2 regions of the Furfurilactobacillus rossiae genome follow, and region 2 is predicted to be linked to the other one. Evidence: predicted binding sites of a transcription regulator. Region 2 holds the regulator's gene; the other holds the start of a gene.
The links. Region 2 encodes CtsR, which represses protease genes until heat stress. Its sites were predicted from a motif close to TTGGTCAAAAAAGGTCAAANA; they were not measured.

Region 1 (7,636 bases), 160 kb from region 2:
TTGTGTAAGTTGATTCTTACATTATGAACAAAACCGGCCATCGTCGCAAATAAATATTTACTTATGGTAAAGTGCTAGTTCATCAAACTGTATTTAGGACCAATTTTATTAATGGTGCGCACGATTGCCCACCGCGTTAGCTGGAAAAAGCGAACCACAGGATTGACTTTTACGTTGCCCCACGTTTCATAGTGATATCTATTGCTAACGTGAATGAAATGATACATTCGGGCACGCTGGGGATTCCAATCCCGTTTATCCTTAAAACCGTATCGCCAACGCCGCTGCCGAATCAAGTTAACCGCTACGTTTTTAGCCGGTGAGTCCGGTGCATAACGTTTAAATACCCGTGGGCTAACTTGTAGCCACAGCGTAATCTGATCAGGCTGTGTCATAACCTTTGTCATTTCGTCATCAGGCACGTTGGCAAACTCATCGTCCGCATCCTTCAGCATTAATTCAACCCAGTTAACGCCGTTTAGTGCACTCCAATAACTGCAACGTTCCAAACGCGCATTTAATTCAAGTGCTAAAAATTGTTGAGTCTTTTGATCATACCTGAAAACGATGTTCGCAATGCCTGTATAGTCAATATCCTCTAAAAATTGGCATATTTTATCTGTTAGCTCGCTTTCCTGAACCGGAAAAATGGCATCGTGGTTACCTATCCCCCATGGCGTATGGTCCTCTAAGGCAACGTGGCCTAATGCCATGCCACGAACATGGTGATGTTGATCAACATAGGCAGAAAACGTGTATTCTTGTCCCTCACCCGCTACAAAGCGTTGTAAAACAAAGTTCCGCTGATAGCCATGATGATAAGCCAAGCGCAAGAAATGATTAATTTCTTCATTAGAGTTAAGCACATAGTCCTTGCGATGATCTGGATATTTCATCGGACCCCAACTAACCGAATCCGTTGCCTTAAGCATAACTGGAAAAGGAAACGGTGACTTTACGTCACGTTCCGTATCGTTCTTGCTCAGTTCAACATATTCTGCTGAATTCAGCTCAGTTTTCTCCAACAATTGATAGAAACGGGCCTTATCCGTAACTTGCTCAAACATTTCCGCATCTGGATAAGGTCGAACAACGTTGTCTGGAAAATACGCATACTCTCTAATTAACTTTGCATAGGCATCACCCAAGCCAATTAACACAACACGCTTAAAGCTCTTAATTCGATCCAAAATGCCATTCTGCATTGCTTTAGCAAAGGCGACTGTTTGGCTAAGATGTGGAATCACTGTCACATCGGTGAATTTACTGAACCGAGTTGCCGATAGGTTTTTTGCTCCATAAATAATGGCTTTCTGGCCCGTTAAATCGTAATACATCCTTGCTACGCCATATGCATTTTCGTCTGTGCCAAAGAAAAATGGCACGGTATTCCCTGCGTATTCCGTCAATTAACTCACCTTACTTATAACCTTTTATTAGATATTATTATAATAATCTAACACAATTTTCATTATCACTTTTGCAAGAATCATTAGAGAAACTAAAGAATTTCAATCGTTAAAAAGTTTACAGAGCAATAATCTTTTGCCGGTTAAGGAAAATTATCCGTTTTAGCACTCTGATAAAGAAAGTGCTAAAAAAGTGAGGCAATTCCCTTGCACACTTTTTGTTAGTGTGTATAATACTAGTCAAAGGTCAAAGTTGGTCAAACGAAAAAACAGTCGATCAACTCCCTTTCGCCATCAGCAATCATATGTACTCGTTCGAACTGCTGGTGAGCCCTTAGAAGGAGCGATAACATGCTTTGTCAAAACTGTCATCAAAATGAGGCAACGATTCATTTAGGTCTCACAATGAACGGACAACAGATGCAAGTGCATCTTTGCCAAAATTGCTATCAACTTCTACAACAAGCTGAGAATAATTTAATGAACGGAAACGGAGGATCAACAAATATGGCTCAAGATCCATTTGGTTTTGGTAATTTAGATGACCTCTTTGCTGCAATGCAAAACGGTAACGTCAATGCCAATAACTTTCAACAAGCACAACAAGGTCCACAAACACAAGCAGGCCGCGGTGGTAATAACAACGGCGGTAACAATAATAAAAACTCTAAGCATCCCCTACTTGATCAGTATGGTTTAAACCTCACTGATCAAGCTAAAGCAGGTAAAATTGACCCAGTCATCGGTCGTGACGCAGAAATTGATCGCGTCATCGAAATCTTAAACCGTCGGACGAAGAACAACCCAGTTCTGATTGGTGAAGCTGGTGTTGGTAAAACGGCTGTCGTTGAAGGCTTGGCCCAAGCCATCGTTAACGGTAAGGTACCTGAAAAGCTGCTTAACAAACAAATCATTCGTTTGGATGTTGTTTCACTGGTTCAAGGAACTGGTATTCGTGGTCAATTCGAACAACGCATGCAACAATTAATGAGTGAAGTTTCAAAGAACGATGACATCATCTTGTTCATCGATGAAATTCACGAAGTTGTTGGTGCAGGTAACGCTGAAGGCGGCATGGACGCCGGTAATGTATTGAAACCTGCCCTTGCCCGTGGTGAATTTCAACTCGTCGGTGCCACAACTCAGAAAGAATACCGCGATATTGAAAAGGACGCCGCGTTAGCCCGTCGTTTCCAACCAATAGAAGTCGAGGAACCTTCTATTGAAGATACAGTTTCAATCTTGAAGGGTATTCAAAAGCGTTATGAAGACTATCATCACGTTCACTACACTGACGCAGCGATTGAAGCCGCAGCACGTTTGTCAGCCCGTTACATTCAGGATCGTTTCTTGCCTGATAAGGCCATTGATTTGATTGATGAATCCGGTTCAAAGAAAAACTTAACGTTACGCAACGTGGACCCTACTTCTTACGAAGATAAGATTCACACCGCGGAAGCACACAAGCAATCCGCTTTGGACAAAGAAGATTACGAGAAAGCTGCCTACTACCGCGATCAGGTCAATCAGCTAGAAAAGGCCAAGAAGGATGCGGATGAAAACCCACAACCCGATGATGCTGCAACGGTTACTGAAAAAGATATCGAACACATTATCGAAGAAAAAACTGACATTCCGGTTAGTGACATGCAAGCACAAGAAAAGACCCAATTGAAGGATCTGGACAAGCGACTTGAAAAACACGTTATTGGTCAAAACCAAGCAGTTGACAAAGTTGCCCGTGCCATTCGCCGTAACCGAATTGGTTTGAATCAAACTGGTCGCCCTATTGGTTCCTTCCTCTTCATCGGCCCTACCGGTGTTGGTAAGACAGAAACTGCTAAACAACTTGCTAAAGAGTTGTTTGGTTCGAAGGATGCCATGATTCGCTTTGATATGAGTGAATATATGGAACAGTACAGTGTCTCCAAACTGATTGGCTCTGCGCCTGGTTATGTTGGTTACGAAGAAGCCGGTCAATTGACTGAACAAGTTCGTCGTCACCCCTACTCATTGATTCTGTTAGATGAAATTGAGAAGGCTCACCCAGACGTTATGCACATGTTCTTGCAGATCTTAGATGACGGTCGTTTAACTGATTCTCAAGGGCGTACAGTATCCTTCAAGGACACCATCATCATCATGACCTCTAACGCTGGCTCTGGTGATAGTGGCGAGAACAGCGTTGGTTTCGGCGCTGCTCAAGACGAACACGCTAGTCTAATGGCCAAGCTAGGCAACTACTTTAAGCCTGAGTTCTTAAACCGTTTTGATGACATCGTTGAATTCAACTCCCTTTCCAAGGAAAACCTGGGTCAGATTGTTGAATTGATGTTAGACGACGTTAACGATCAATTAGCTAACCGCAACTTACACATTCGTGTAACGAAGCCGGTTGAAGAAAAGCTTGTTGATTTAGGGTACAACCCAACGATGGGTGCTCGGCCACTACGTCGTGTCATTCAAGAACAACTGGAAGACCGGATTGCCGACTTCTTCTTGGATAACCCTGATACACACAATCTTGAAGCTGTGATGGATGGTGATGACATTAAGGTTGAAGCTGACACACAGTCAACAACTAATGCTGAAGTTTCATCAAACAAGCAAGCGAAGTAAATCGAACACACTAATTATTTATGGACAGCCGACTTTTATCGACTGTCTTTTTTTATATTTTTGATTCTGCTTATACTATTCTCTAGAATCACTTTAATGATAAGATTGCGCAAAATCTTCTAAAAGATTATTGTTGAGTTGTTCATAACAATCTATTAGAGGTGGTAGTTATGTATATAAAGAAAACAATACTCGGGTTAGCTGTGCTGCTAAGTGTCAGCGTTGGAGGCGTCTCTTCTGCACATGCCATGACCGTTGTTGGACATGATAACAACAAGTTTACAGTTAGCGATAGCAATCAACGTTATCCGGGTGATTCTTCTGCCCCGCTGCAATCGACACAGGGATCAAATGGTTCCGGAATGCAGAATCCGCAAACTAATAATTTCCCACCAATAAGTGAAATACCAAACTCAGGTTTGAATGCTGTTATCGGTAATGATGATCGTAAAGTTGTCTCTGACACAACAGTATCACCATACAGAAAAATTGTCCTCTTGAGAATGGATTATGGTGGGACAAAATACTATCAAGGAACGGGTGTCATGGTTTCTCCTGATACCGTTCTGACTGCGGGGCACTGTGTTTATGGTAGCGACGGTCCTATAAAAGGCAAAATGCCAGACTCAATTACCGTCATTCCTGCAAATAACGGTCAAATTATGCCGTTCAGTTCATCAAGCACTAGCACATACTATGTCTCACAAGATTATATTAACTCGGTTAATACAGGTAACACTAACGGTGATCCTACACTGGATATTGGTGTCATAAAACTCCACAGTACAGTCGGTAATCAAATCGGTTTTATGGGTATGTCCCCTAATAGTGCAACTGTCGGTGAAGCCGCTACAATTTCTGGCTATCCTCATGACGCATTAGGACAACAAAATTTTCCAATGAAACAGTACTACGCTTCTGGTAATATTGCAGCAATTCAGGGCAATAATATCTACTACGATATTGACATGACAAACGGCGATAGTGGATCTCCGGTGTATAACAACGCTGAACAAATCATTGGTATTAATACTCGCGACTCTGGTGCAACAACAGTCCTCAACTGTGGCACAAATTTGACCGATGCCTACTTCAATATGACCAATCAAATCATTAAAAATTCGACCGTTTCAAACGGCTGGATGCTGAACGAAGGTAAATGGTACTTCTATGACGATAAAGGTCAGTTAAGCAAAGGGGAAATCCAAAATAATGGCTATATATATTACACTGATGTTCACGGAGCAATGCAAACCGGTTGGCAAGTTATCGACGGTCATTATTATTACTTTAACCAGGATGGCCATTTACTAGTTGGTTGGCAATTAATAAATAACAACTGGTTCTACATGGCCACAGATGGAATTATGCAGACAGGTTGGCAGGCAATCGACAACGGCTGGTTCTATTTTGATAATAACGGCTTTATGCAAAAAGGCTGGCAGCTAATTAATAATAATTGGTTCTACCTTAACCAAAATGGTCGAATGCAAACGGGATGGCAAGCAATCGACAATGGTTGGTTTTACTTTGATCAAAATGGATTTATGCAAAAAGGTTGGCAAAGCATAAATGGTAAATGGTATTACCTAAACCAAAACGGACGGATGCAAACGGGTTGGCAACAAATCAATGGTCAGTGGTACTATCTAAATGCCGATGGTTCAATGGCAACGAGTGGCGTTATTGATGGATGGTCAATAGCCGGATCTGGTGTTGCAACTAAACAATAGTTAAAAATTAAATAATGGTTTGTTCTCGGAATCTTGCTAAGAACAAACCATTTTATTTTAAAATCAGATTTGATGAACTACCAAATAGTACATGTAGTGAAAAATCTCATCAATCATTTTTTATATAGACTCACATAAAAAATGACTGAGTATTAATATACAAAACGGGCAACTAATAAGAATTAATAAAAAGTCAACGCACGTTTAGCAATCCCCTTCTCACTATCGGAATCAAACTAATTATCCAAGCGATTAAATAGCTCACAACAAGTGAACCCAATAAAAGTACTGTAAACTTCCAAATATCATTGCCTGAAGTCGCAATTCCATATTTTTTAAAGAGCATTTGCACTGGTCGATGAATTAAATAAACACCTAGACTTAGCTTAGAGAACAAAGTAAATACTGCTAAATTATCTGTTTCGGGAATTCTACGCAGTAATTCAAACAAAACAATTGAAAATACTAGTAATAGTGGGCTTGTGTACCAAACCCCAAAAATTGGCCGACCGGGGACAATATACTTTGTATCTAAAAACAGGCTACCCGCTAACAAAAGTATAAAATCAATGCTTGCAATGAGAATTAACCACGTGCTCTTTAAACTTTTTAGTGCCCCCTGTTTTATAAGATATCCAAAAGCAAAATAAACAGCACTAAATGACAAGGCTGTTCCAATCGAAATAGTCGTAGTAGCCATTGACTTTCGTTCCACACTCAATACAGCGCTCACTTCTGGTAATAACATGGTAAACAATATTGAAATACCTAGAAATAGATTCACTACTTCTCGACTGGATTTAACAATAGCATTTGCCAAAAATGGTAGCGTCAAGTACAGACCAAGAATGGCGGGTATATACCAGTAGTGCCATAAGTAAACTGAAAATAATTTACTAGCAGGGTTATCAAGAAACAAGCCTGATAAGAAATAGTCTTTTAAAACAATATGAAGATCAAACACCTTTTTTAGAAAAAGTTCATATATGACTGTCCAAATTTCAAAACAAACCAGCAGTGGCAATAAATTATGTAGCAAAAAGTGCTTCAAATATGACTTATTATTGTATGGTCTGTCGATCATTAAGTAACCCGATAAAATCAAGAACAGTGGAACACCTGTCCTGCCTAAGATAAACACACTCACAGCGAGTATTTGCTTGATAATCGAATAGTTGACAAATTGTTGACTCGAACCGTCAATGTTGAAGGCTGGTATTGTTTGTTGGAATGAATGGCAAGCAACTACCAAAACTATCGCAATGCTTCTGATGACGTCTAAAGTTAGAATTCTCTTTTTCAAAATAATGACCTTTCCTGAAAGTTTGTTACTGTTAGTTCATTTAAATACAATTGCTGGCAAAAGAAAATCTTCATAAACACACAACCATAATGATAACTGTCGCAGGAGTATCTCACAATAAATATTGAAAATAAAATCAAGGTATTGCTTGTAAAATGACAGAAATGTACTGATTGTGTTTGTACCACAGCATTACATTTCCAAATCAATGTTTCACTTCACACAGTCAATAGTAGAGTAGTTAGTGTTAATAGAAAAATATGCGTTCAAAGACACACCGCCGTCAAAAAAACATATTGAAGCCACGTTAATCTTTATAAAAGACTATTTAAGTCTTACTTCCCTCTTTTAACCTTAACTACGAGTGCGCTATACTGAGGGTATTAATCAATATTCAGTGGGGTCTGCAATTATGAGTGAAAAATTAGTTGAAGGAGTTCCAGTTTGGGTTTATTACACAGACGTTGACTCCGGTAAAACATTAGTAGAACCAAAAGTGCTACGTGGCGCCATTGGTGATCATTATGAAGTAAAGGTACCGGAATTTGCCAACTACCGCCTACTTCATCACA
Region 2 (7,636 bases):
CTCCATCAGTGTGCCTGTTCTCCGCATAAAATGCAATTTTTACCGACACGTTTAGAACATAAAAACGCTTATCAAGCTTTCAGCTCGACAAACGTTTTTAACACCGTTCAATAACACCCACTAATAACTGTTAGTTCGCCAAGACTACTTAGAACCAACTGTCGGTTTCTTGACAGGTTGTTCCTTAGTTGTGACCGTAATCTTACCAGCTTTAGCACCAACAGTAACAGCGTCATTGGTTTTAATTTGACCAGCAATCAATGCCTCACTCAACTGGTCTTCAACTTGAGTCTGTAATGCGCGTCGAATTGGACGAGCACCATACTCAGGATCAAAGCCAGCATCTGCAACTACATCAATGGCAGCCGGCGTAATTTTAACTTTAATGCCTTGTTCGGCGATTCGTGCCAACACATTGCCAGCCATGATCTTCACGATTTCATGCAATTCTGGCTTCGTCAATGAGTGGAAGACCACTGTTTCATCAATTCGGTTCAAGAACTCTGGACGGAATGTCTGACGCAGGGCCTGCCGAATCTTGTCTGACATTGCAGCATAGTTGTCTGTCGCGCTGGTTGCACCGAAACCAACTTCTTTATCGTCACGAACAGCTGTAGCGCCCAAGTTAGAGGTCATGATCAAAATCGTGTTGCGGAAGTCAACCTTGCGGCCCTTAGAATCGGTTAAGAAACCATCATCAAGAACTTGTAACAACAAGTTAAAGACTTCAGTATCAGCCTTTTCAGCTTCATCCAAGAGGACAACTGAGTACGGTTTGTTACGAACTTGTTCGGTCAGTTGACCACCTTCATCGTAACCAACGTAACCAGGTGCAGCACCGATCAAACGACTTGAGCTAAAGCGTTCTTGATATTCAGACATATCCACACGAATCATGTTATCTTCTGAACCAAACATTGCTTCAGCTAATGCTTTAGCGAGTTCCGTCTTCCCGACCCCAGTTGGTCCAAGGAACATGAACGAACCAATTGGCCGGTTAGGATCTTTCAGACCGGAACGGGCACGACGGATGGCACGAGAAACGGCTGAAATAGCCTCGTCCTGACCAACCACGCGTTTGTGGAGCACCTTTTCAAGATTCAGCAAACGTGCTTCTTCATTCTTCTGCAACTGTGTTAACGGAACACCCGTCCATTCGGAGACGACTTCAGCCACATCTTCCTCGCCGACTTTTAATTCATAATGTGGCTGACCAGACAACGCTTCATTATCTTGATCATCCATCATCTTGTCGACACGTTTGCGCAAGGCCATTTCCTTTTCACGCAATGCAGCAGCACCATCGAAATCTTGGTTCTCAATAGCAGCTTCCTTCTGTTGACGCAAGTCGTCCAACTTGTCTTCTTGTTTAGCCAACTTGGTCTTATGACCAGATGCATCAATGCGAACTTTAGCAGCTGCTTCGTCCATTAAATCAATTGCCTTATCAGGTAGGAAACGTTCCGTAATGTACCGAGAGGACAGCTTAACTGCTGCTTCAACCGCATCATCAGTGATTTCAACCTGGTGGTGCTCCTCATAACGGCTCTTCAAACCTTTTAAGATTTCCGTTGCTTCATCTTCCGTTGGCTCGTCAACCTGAACAGTCGCAAACCGACGTTCCAAAGCAGCATCTGATTCAATGTACTTTTGGTATTCGTTAAGTGTAGTGGCCCCAATGGTTTGAAGCTCGCCACGAGCTAACGCTGGCTTCAAGATGTTGGAAGCATCAATCGCACCTTCAGCACCCCCGGCACCAATCAACGTGTGCAACTCATCAATGAACAGCACAACGTGACCATCGTTGTAAATTTCTTCAATAACTTTCTTCAAACGGTCTTCAAATTCACCACGATATTTAGTGCCGGCAACCAGTGAGCCCATGTCCAGCATCATCAGCCGTTTGTCGGCCAAATCATCAGGCACATCACCAGCAACGATCTTCTGTGCTAATCCTTCAGCAATCGCCGTTTTACCAACCCCAGGTTCACCAATCAAGACTGGGTTATTCTTGGTCCGACGACTGAGAATTTGAATCACCCGTTTGACCTCTTTTGCACGGCCAACCACCGGATCCATTTGCTTGTCAGCAGCTAAGGCAGTCAAGTCACGTGCTAATGAATCAAGTGTTGGCGTACCCTCTTGCTTATTTGCGTTGTTGTTAGCCTTTGCCATTTGTTGACGACGGCGTGGTGTGTCAGCAACACCTAACTTGCGCAAAATCACTTTGCGTGTTTGTGCCAAATCAAGGTTTAATGTCATTAAAATGCGTGATGACAGGATACTCTCATCAGACAACAACGCTAAGAGTAAATGTTCAGTCCCAATTTTAGTGGATCCCAAACGTTTTGCCTCATCCCCGGCCAATGTCAAAATGTCCTTGGCCTTCGGAGAATATGGTAAATACGTATCCTTGTCAGCGTTCGTCAGTGTACCATAACCAGTAAACCGTTCGATTTCTTCACGAACATCTTCTTCTGTCACACTGAATTGCTGCAGGACTTTGTTAGCAATCCCATTTTGTTCAATGGTCAGGGCCAGCAATAAGTGTTCAGTACCCACAGCTTGGTGTTTAAAATACTTCGCTTGTTCCTGTGCCAATACCAATACATCTTTAGCACTAGGTGTGAATAAATTGTCCATCTTCTGTCCTGCCTTTCATTAAATGCAGGCCTTAATTAACCCCTGCAAATCGTCGTTAATTCGATATTAATAAGCATTAGTCTTCAAAACGAAGGCGGTTGAGCACGCCGATCAGAATCCGAGCGCGCAATGTATTTTCAACTTCGCGGTCAGCAACATTGAGAGTATCTTTGTCAATTGCCGAAAGAATAATGTTGGCCTCACGTTCCTTTAACACCCCATCATTAAATAGGGAATTAACTATAGCATATGCATCATGTTGATTGATTGAATCACCAACCACATCGTTCAGTAAATTATCCAACACATCGGCGTCAGCCAGTAAGTTGACCTTTTCAATACGAATATAACCACCGCCACCACGCTTACTCTCAACGATATAACCGTTTTGAATGGTAAACCGTGTCTTAATGACGTAGTTAATCTGAGAAGGAACGACGTTAAACTGGTCGGCAATATCCGAACGTCTAATTTCTACCTGCTCAGCATCCTCCAGGATTCCCTTCAGATACTTTTCGATGACATCCGAAATATTTGTTGGTCCTTCCATCATCGCTCACCCCAATCTTTGACTAATATTGACTATATTATACGAAGATTGACGACGATTGCAATTAAAAAGTTTTTTAGTCCGCCAGTAGCAACGTCAGCACCCCAAATTAAATTTTATTGCCAATCTTGATGATCCAAAGCCATCTGCCAAAAATCACGTTCATAATAGGTGCTCCGTTCAAAAGCCTTGGCCATTGCATCACGATCGGCTGCATCTGTTTGACGTGCAACTTGGTCTGTTAACTTAATTTGTTTTGCCACTGGTCCCGTATAGTCGTCGGACTGATAACTGTCAATCCACGCTTGAAAAATTGGGACTGGCGAAGTGACTCCTTGTAAGGACGCACCAACATCCGCATATAGCCACGCACACGGTAACAATCCGGCAATGGCCGCCGGTGCACCGGCCTGTGTTAGCGTGCGATACATATGTGACGTGTAGGCATATGTCGTCGGTGCAATTGGTGTATTGACCACATCTTGTTGAGAAATACCTAATTCTTTAAAGAACGTCTTGCGCGTCGCGATTTCACCATCGTGCAGACTATTCGCTAGCTCCTGCAATAATGTCTTAACCGCCTGATCCTGGCTTGCATCCGCTGCCAATTCATGAATCCGTGCAAAATCACGTAAATAATAATGATCCTGAATTAAATAATAACGAAATGTTGGCAACGTCATGCTGCCATCGCTTAGCTGTTTTATAAACGGATGATGAATGCTTTCCTGCCACACCGTTTGATTTTGCTGATAAACTTGCTGACTAAAATCCATCATAATGACTCCTTGTATTCCGTACTGTATTAATGCTTACCGACAGACTCAATCTATCAAAACCATTATCCTCTTGCAGACTAAAACAGTGAACATTTACATTGTTTTAATGAGAGATTCGTTGCGATATTTTTCTACATATTAGGTGTGTAAATAATCCGCTGCCGATTTGAGTAATAAGCAAAACCTCTCGTAAACCTATTCGACACTCACTTTTTATGTTTGTTAGTGAATTCAAAAAACAACACGCCCAATTTATTATTGAGCGTGTTGCCTACGTTTCTATCGTCTAAAAAGTATCAGACTCATTGTCTAGTTAAAGGCCACAACATTGTCAGCCTTGCCAGTTTCAATCAATTGTTTGTTGTTGTTCAAAGCAAATTGAACCATGTTCCGAACAGCGGTGGTGGTGTAGAACGCGATGTGAGGACTTACCAAAACGTTTTCGCGTTTCATCAAGTTCTTCAAACGATCGTCAGGAATAGCATCAAAGCTACCGAAGTCTGTGTTGAAAATACCAACTTCGTTTTCGTAAACATCAAGTGCAGCGCCGGCAACTTTGCCGCTGTCCAAAGCCTTGATCAAGTCATCAGTATCAACCAGATCACCACGGGCAGGGTTCAAGATGTAGACACCATCCTTCATCTTGTTAAAGGCATCAGCATTCAACATGTGCATATTTTCCTTCGTTGCAGGAGCATGAAGGGAAATAACATCTGCTTGCTTATATAATTCATCCAATGAATCAACGTAGATGCCTTCCTTTTCCAATTCAGGATTGTGGAAAACATCGTAGGCAACAATTTTAGCACCAAAGCCACGGTAGATTTGGATAGCAGCACGGCCGATCCGACCAGTAGCAATAACACCAACCGTTAAGCTGTTCAATTCAGTTGCAATGTCTGGAGCCCACTTTAAGTCACCTTTGGCCTGACGGTGCTCGTACTGGGTCGTGTGACGAAGTAAACGCATCAATTCAGTAACCGTAAATTCAGCAATTGCTGCTGGTGAGTAAGCAGGAACGTTGGTAACCTTGATGTCGTTACGTTTAACAGCATCAGCGTCAACGTTATCAACACCGACGTTACGTAATGACAGGTTCTTAACTCCCAATTCTGCCAAACGATCCAAAACTGAGGCCGTGTAAGGCTTTTGTTGGTAAACAACTGCCCCGTCAAAGCCTTTTGCCTGATCAACTGTGTCGTCAGTCAATAAATCCTTAACGATTTTAACCTCAATATTTTGATCCTTGGACCATTCTTCTACATATGGACGTTCGTCATCGCGAATGCCGTAAGCAATAATTTTCAATGCAGACACCTCCATGTATATTTAAACTACATCATTAGTATAGCATTAAAAACCGCGTAGTGGCGGCGTTTTCAGGCTTGTGAACCTCACTTTTTGAAAGTAATTTTCATTAATTGTTGGTATCAGTGGCTTCAATCCAATTTTTTATTTTACGATATTATAAGTTTGTTACCTATATCACAACTAAACGCGTTAGAATATAGGTGAAATGAAGGTGATCAAATGCAACAGCTATCTGTTTCCCAACTTGCAGCTTTAAAGCAAGAATTGCGGACACAAAATCTGCAACAGCGATTTATCATCATCCATCTATGTGATCAGCAACATGGCGCCTTTTATCTTATTACTGATTATCAACGCGTCATTGCCCTCAAAACCAAACATAAGCATGTGCAAATTAACATTGTCCAAGATATTGTGCCCATCACCAATCGGCTGGCCTACTGGGCCGTTGCTCAACAGGCCTTTACCGCTAGACCATGGGATCTTGCCTTGCAGCAACAGCTGCTCCAGTGCACTAACGCTGTTTTGCAAGAAAATCATCATCCTTCTAATACCGATTTTCCGTGGAACGCGTCAGATACATTTGATCATCCAGTTGAGCAATAATCCCGACACATCCTCGCTATTCAAAAGTAACGACAAAAACACGTCAACAGATCTCTTTGAGAATCCATTGACGTGTTTTTGAATTTATACACATGACTGAGCATTTATTCCTCATCACGCCTTGGCGCACGATAACTGATGGAAAGCATTACCACTGCTAGAATAATCAATCCGCCACCAAGCGCATCAGCCCAAGTAAAGACCGTGTGAAGCACCAGGATTGAAATGACTGTTGCTGCCAGTGGTTCAAAAGCATCCATTAGGCTCGCCGTTGTTGGGGTAATGTATAGCAAACTGACCGAATACATAACAAACGCAATCAATGTACCAAACAATACGACAGTGCCAATCGACAAGACCGTCTTGGCTGTCAGCGTTGGCACACCAACCCACATTGGTTGAATAAAGTTCATTGCGATCCCGCCAATCAGCAAACCCCAACCATTTACGTTGACTGAGCCAAACGTTGGTAGCAGCGGTCGCGGCAATAACGTGCTGGTCGCCACGGCAACCGCCGACATTAGCCCCCAGAACAATAACGCTGGTGAAACAGCTAAATGCGTAATGTGACCATGAGTAACGACAAAAAAAGCGCCTAGCAATGCTAATACCATCCCAATACTTTCTGAACGTGATGGTAGTTGATGATGAAAGATCACATAATACACCGTGATTACGATTGGCCCTAAGAACTGCAAGATGGTTGCAATCGCAGCGTTGCCATAATGAACTGCTAAAAAATAAAAGTATTGGATAGGAATTAATCCCACCAAACCAAAAATAATTTGTTGCCTGGCCGTTTTCCATGACCGCCAAACAGCAAAAATATCTTGATGGCGCATAACGTTGAAAAGCAGAAGTAGAATCCCAGCCAGTGTCATCCGAATTGTCGTCAGCCATGCAGGGGTAACGACATTATTTTCAAACAACGTTTGGGCAATCACGCCGGAGACACCCCACAGCATTGAACCACCACTGGCTAGCAATATTCCCGTTAAAATATGTCCATTACGTGTTTCCACAATTTTTCCCCCAACGACTGGTCATCGGGGCACAGAAGTTAAGCATCCCAATGGCGATTTTTCAGTCGGTTACGACGTTCGTACACAACTGAATACCAGACAATGCCGGCAATGATTTCAAGCAGTGCAATGAGACCAACAAAGTAACGGACTAGCCCCTCTTCAGCAAAAAGTGCCACTAGTAGCACAAATAGCCCAAACACCACAGCTAAAGCGACCGTAATCGATAAAATAAAGCGACCAGCACGCTGGTTTCGTTTGTGCCACCCGATACCAAAGGCCACGCTATAAATTGCGACAGCTAGCCACCACCGCCATAAACTAGCAACCGTAATGTAGTGAATGGCCGGCCAAATCGTCAATAAAATCACACACAAGATCATCAGTAACCAAACAGCAACGGTTGCACGTTTCGCCTTCTGATTCATTCTGACCATCCCCTTTTTAACATAATAACTTATTATAACCATGAATTAACGGTGAACACAAAGTGATGGGCTCCCAAGTTCGTGAAACGTCACCCGTCGTCCACATGAAAGAGCCATGATATCAATCACATCGATTGCCGATGACTAATTAATAACACAGCTCGTCTAGTTGAAACTTTTTTACATTTGCCAACTCATGTAATCAAATTTGTCGCGGATCATTAACCGGTTCAATCTGGCCGTACAAATGAAGACGGTGATCATGCTGGTGACCGATTGCACGTTGACTCTCTGACA

Region 1: LROSL1_RS04900 (ATP-dependent Clp protease ATP-binding subunit) is a predicted target of CtsR. The motif match lies at 1,653-1,673, and genes of this name have one in related genera.

The regions. Positions count from the first base shown of each region.
Region 1 is NZ_CP040586.1:1,047,054-1,054,689, reverse strand. It holds gene LROSL1_RS04905 (carboxylate--amine ligase) at 75-1,409, opposite strand; gene LROSL1_RS04900 (ATP-dependent Clp protease ATP-binding subunit) at 1,761-4,028, shown strand; gene LROSL1_RS04895 (trypsin-like serine protease) at 4,199-5,761, shown strand; gene LROSL1_RS04890 (acyltransferase) at 5,955-7,064, opposite strand; gene LROSL1_RS04885 (MucBP domain-containing protein) at 7,477-7,636, shown strand, end outside.
Region 2 is NZ_CP040586.1:886,942-894,577, reverse strand. It holds gene LROSL1_RS04170 (ATP-dependent Clp protease ATP-binding subunit) at 145-2,643, opposite strand; gene LROSL1_RS04165 (CtsR family transcriptional regulator) at 2,720-3,193, opposite strand; gene tenA (thiaminase II) at 3,310-3,972, opposite strand; gene LROSL1_RS04155 (D-2-hydroxyacid dehydrogenase) at 4,282-5,280, opposite strand; gene LROSL1_RS04150 (hypothetical protein) at 5,503-5,889, shown strand; gene LROSL1_RS04145 (DMT family transporter) at 5,994-6,911, opposite strand; gene LROSL1_RS04140 (hypothetical protein) at 6,950-7,339, opposite strand; gene LROSL1_RS04135 (hypothetical protein) at 7,542-7,636, opposite strand, start outside.